DNA from 2 places in the Caulobacter sp. CCG-8 genome. Region 1 is predicted to be linked to the other one. Evidence: riboswitches for the same ligand, from Rfam matches in the RefSeq annotation. Region 1 holds a riboswitch; the other holds the start of a gene.
What was found. A riboswitch is a leader RNA that binds a small molecule or an ion and turns the genes downstream of it on or off. The one in region 1 is predicted to bind ZMP and ZTP.
Positions count from the first base shown of each region.

Region 2: another riboswitch for ZMP and ZTP. It lies ahead of purH (bifunctional phosphoribosylaminoimidazolecarboxamide formyltransferase/IMP cyclohydrolase); the one in region 1 lies ahead of WAE60_RS21745 (LysE family translocator).

Region 1 covers NZ_JBBEUD010000028.1:43,158-45,601, forward strand. Annotated here, with positions in the region: gene WAE60_RS21740 (TonB-dependent siderophore receptor) at 1-1,063, opposite strand, end outside; ZMP/ZTP riboswitch at 1,328-1,407, shown strand; gene WAE60_RS21745 (LysE family translocator) at 1,427-2,059, shown strand; gene WAE60_RS21750 (ribonuclease T) at 2,256-2,444, shown strand, end outside.
Region 2 covers NZ_JBBEUD010000011.1:101,073-103,516, reverse strand. Annotated here, with positions in the region: gene WAE60_RS12625 (PAS domain S-box protein) at 1-1,033, shown strand, start outside; ZMP/ZTP riboswitch at 1,101-1,181, shown strand; gene purH (bifunctional phosphoribosylaminoimidazolecarboxamide formyltransferase/IMP cyclohydrolase) at 1,214-2,444, shown strand, end outside.

The DNA.
Region 1 (2,444 bases):
CGGGATTAGTGACGATGTAGTCGTTGAGCGTCTTGGACCAGCGGACCACCTGGCGCACGCCGAGATTCGAGTTGATCGCGTGATCGACCGCGAAGGTGGCGATGTCGGCCTTGGTCTTCTGATAGTCGCGGGCCTTGAGGCCGTAGAAGCTGCTGTAGTCGACGTCCAGGATGCCCGAGTCCGTGCGGGGCACGCCGGGGACCTTGGTGAACAGCGGGATGCCGTAGTCGGGCATCGCGTTGCTGTCGAGGTGGTAGTAGCTCAGCGTCATCTGGGTCGGACCATCCAGGCCCGCGGCGATCGACGCGGCCGCGCCCCAGCGGTCGAAGTCCACGGCGTCGCGGCCGGGCGTGTCGCCCTGGGTGCCCAGCAGGTTCAGGCGGACGGCGACGCTGTCGTTGATCTGGTGGTTCAGGTCGGCGGTGGCGCGGACGTAGCTGTCGGTGCCGCCGGCGATCGAGGCGCGGACGAAATCGTCGGCCTTGGGGCTCTTGGACGTCAGGTTGATGCTGCCGCCGCCCGAGCCGCGGCCGCTGTAGGCGCTGTCGGGGCCCTTCACGACCTCGACCTGCTCGAGGTTGAACACTTCGCGGGTCTGGCCGCCGCTGTCGCGCAGGCCATCGACGAAGACGTCGTTGGCGCTGGACTGGCCGCGGATGAACGGACGGTCGGCCAGGGGCTGGCCGCCCTCGCCCGCCCCGAAGGTGATGCCGGGCGAGGTGCGCAGGATGTCCTGCAGCGAGGTGGCGGCGGTCTGCTCGATGATCTTGCGCGGGATGACCGTGATGGCCTTGGGCGTGTCGACCAGCGGCGCGGTCAGCTTGGGCGACTGGACCTCGGTGTTGCGCTTGCCGTCGACCTTGACGCCCGAGACCTCGGTGGCGCTGTCGGCGGGACCGGCGGTGGCGATCGCCGCGTCGGCGGCGGCGTCGGCCTCGGGCGCGGCGGCGAACGCGGCGGGGGCCAGGGACAGGCCGGCCAGACCGGCGACGGCGGCGACGCCCAGCGCGGCGCGGGTCTGGCTGCGGACGCCGGCGACGGCGGGCTTGGAATTCTTGTTCATCGAATAACCCCAGCAAGGCCGTCGGAGGAGCGCGGCCCTTTGTCGTAATTGCGACGCGTTCTTATCTGGAGCGTTGCCGGTGTGCAATGATAATCATTCGCAGAAATACGCGGAGAGGGGACATGCGCTCGCGCGTGTCCCCAATGCCGGCGCCGCGAGATCAGGGGACACGCCCAAGGGCATGTCCCCGGCCCTGTCAGGGCGCGTGCCGGCCGCCTTCAGCAAAGCTGGTCTCAACCTTCACCGCGAACCGGTGTACACAACCGGCGTCCGCGTGACTGGCGATCACAGGGAGCACCCTGAGGGAGCGCGGACGTCACGAGCCGTTCGCCTGGGCGCCCACCTCTGACGCGGAGTCCGCCCATGCCCGAAGCCAAGACCTGGATCGCCTTCTGTCTCGTGTGCCTGGGCATGGCCCTGACCCCCGGGCCGAACATGATCTATCTGGTCAGCCGCTCGATCTGCCAGGGACGCTGGGCCGGGATCGTGTCGCTGGTCGGCACCGCCGCCGGCTTCGTGGTCTATCTGGTCTGCGCGGCCCTGGGCATCACCGCCCTGCTGATGGCCGCGCCCATCGCCTACGACATCCTGCGGTTCGGCGGCGCGCTCTACCTGCTGTGGCTGGCCTGGCAGGCCATCAAGCCGGGCGGGGCCTCGCCGTTCCAGGTGCGCGATCTGCCCAAGGACAGCCCCGCCAAGCTGATCAGCATGGGCTTCCTGACCAACCTGCTGAACCCCAAGGCCGCGATGCTCTATCTGTCGCTGCTGCCGCAGTTCATCGACCCGCACCGGGGCGCGATCTTCGGCCAGTCCCTGGCCCTGGGCGGCAGCCAGATCGTCATCAGCCTGACGGTCAACGGCTGCATCTGCCTGGCGGCGGGGACCATCGCGACCTTCCTGGCCACGCGCCCCAGCTTCGCCCTGATCCAGCGCTGGCTGATGGCCACGGTCCTGGGCGGCCTGGCCGTGCGCATGGCCACCGAGGCGCGGCGCTGATCTCTCTTTATCCGCTCATCCCGGCGAATGCCGGGACCCAGATGGAATGGCTTTGAGGCTGACGCCACGAGCGCCAAGACCCTCCAATCATCCCTCGCCACTAAGGGATCTGGGTCCCGGCATTCGCCGGGATGAGCGGAGTTTTAGGTTGGCCAAGCCGTGCTAGAGAAGCGTCAGCTAGCGCTGGAGTTCTGCCATGCTGTCGTCCAAGGCCTTCCAGGTCATCGCCACTGCCCTTGCCTCGCTGGCCCTGGCCGGCGCCGCCCACGCCTCGAGCCTGAAGGCCTGCACGGTCCCGCCCAGCGTGATCCCGGCGCCCGCCGAGAAGCCGCCCGCCGGCGAAATCCACACCGACGTCCCCACCGCCGCCTATCTGCTGGCCCTG
Region 2 (2,444 bases), on a different contig from region 1:
CGGCTCGATCCGCGAATGGATCGGCGTGCACACCGACATCACCGAACGCAAGCGCGCCGAGGAACGCCTGCGCGAGGGCGAGGCCCGGTTCCGCGCCATGGCCGATTCCGCGCCGGCCCCGGTGTGGATGACCTCGGTGGAGGGCGGGATCACCTTCGCCAACGAAGCCTTCGGCGAATACACCGGGGTGGCGCCGGCCGACCTGCTGGGCGACGCCTGGATCGGCCTGATCCATCCCGACGACATCCCCGGGGTCGGCGCCCGACGGGCGGCGGCGCGCACCGCCGAGGGCGGGCCGACGGCCTACGGCTTCGAGGCGCGGTTCCTGGGAGGCGACGGAAACTATCGCTGGATGGTCGCCAACGCCCGACCGCAGATCGACGCCCAGGGCCAGTTCCAGGGCTATATCGGCATGGCGATGGACATGACCGAGACCAAGACGGCCCAGGCCCGCCAGCGCCTGCTGATCAACGAGCTGAACCACCGCGTGAAGAACACCCTGGCCTCGGTCCAGTCGATCGTCCGCCAGACCCTGCGGCCGGAAGAGGCGGTCGAGGCCGTGCGCGAGCGGCTGATCGGGCGGCTGCTGGCGATGTCGGCCGTCCACGACGTGCTGACCCGCGAGAGCTGGGAGGGCGCGGCCCTGGACGACATCGTCCGCCAGGGCCTGGCGCCGTTCGTCGACGACCAGGATCCCGACCGGGTGGCGGTCAGCGGCCCCGCCCTGCGGGTGGGCGCCAGCACCGCCCTGTCCCTGGCCCTGGCCATGCACGAGCTGGCCACCAACGCGGCCAAGTACGGCGCCCTGTCGGCGGCGGGCGGCCGGGTGGACGTCGCCTGGGAGCAGACGGCCGAGGACCGGGCGGTCCTGAGATGGACCGAGCGCGGCGGGCCGCCGGTGCAGCCCCCCGAACGCCGGGGCTTCGGCACCCGCCTGCTGGAGCGCGGCCTTGCCGGCGACCTGGGCGGCCGGCCGGAACTGACCTTCGCGGCGGACGGCGCGCGGGCGGTGCTGCCGGTGCGGCTGGGGTAGCCCGGTTCTCCCCCTGTGGAGGAGGCCCCGACCCCGATTGACTCCTCTCGCCTCCCCCGTATTTTCCGCGCGTTCGCGTGACTGGCGCTAGTGATGGGCAACCATCGGGGAGCGCGGACCTCATATGCCGCGCGCCTGGGCTCCGTTTTCTCGTCCAACCAGACCAGCCAGGAGTCCGCCGTGCCCGCCGCCCCCGACTATCCGTCCGCCCCCGATCTCGTCGCCCCCAAGCGCGCCCTGCTGTCGGTCTCCGATAAGACCGGCCTGGTCGAGGCCGCCAAGGTCCTGCACGAGGCGGGCGTCGAGCTGGTCTCGACCGGCGGCACCAAGGCCGCCATCGCCGCGGCCGGCCTGCCGGTCAAGGACGTCTCGGACCTGACGGGCTTCCCCGAGATGATGGACGGCCGGGTCAAGACCCTGCACCCGATCGTGCACGGCGGGCTGCTGGGCGTGCGCGACGCCCCCGAGCACGCCAAGGCCATGGCCGACCACGGCATCGGCGGCATCGATATCCTGTACGTGAACCTCTATCCGTTCGAGGCCACGGTCGCGAAGGGCGGTTCCTACGAGGAGTGCGTCGAGAACATCGACATCGGCGGCCCGGCCATGATCCGCTCGGCGGCCAAGAACCACGGCTATGTCGCCGTCTGCACCGACCCATCGGACCTCGCCGAAGTGCTGGAGGCCCTGAAGGCCGGCGGGACCACCCTGGTCCTGCGCAAGACCCTGGCCGCTCGCGCCTATGCCCGCACCGCGGCCTATGATGCGGCGATCTCGACCTGGTTCGCCGCCCAGCTGGGCCAGGACTTCCCGGCCCGCAAGAGCATCGCCGGCGAGCTGCGCCAGACCATGCGCTACGGCGAGAATCCACACCAGAAGGCCGCCTTCTACACCTTCCCCAACCCGCGTCCGGGCGTGGCCACGGCCACCCAGCTGCAGGGCAAGGAACTCAGCTACAACAACATCAACGACACCGACGCGGCCTTCGAGCTGATCGCCGAGTTCGATCCGGCCCAGGGCCCGGCCGTGGCGATCATCAAGCACGCCAATCCCTGCGGCGTGGCCGTCGGCAAGACCCAGCGCGAGGCCTATGAGCGGGCCCTGGCCTGCGATCCCACCAGCGCCTTCGGCGGCATCGTCGCCGTCAACAGCCGCCTGACCCGCGAGGCGGCCGAGGCCGTGGTCGAGATCTTCACCGAGGTGGTGATCGCCCCGGAAGCCGACGACGACGCCGTCGCCGTGTTCGCCGCCAAGAAGAACCTGCGCCTGCTGGTCACCGGCGGCCTGCCGGACGCCCTGTCGACCGGCGACACCTTCAAGTCGGTGGCCGGCGGCTTCCTGGTGCAATCCCGTGATGACGCGCGCATCACCGCCTCCGACCTGAAGATCGTCACCCAGCGTCAGCCCACGG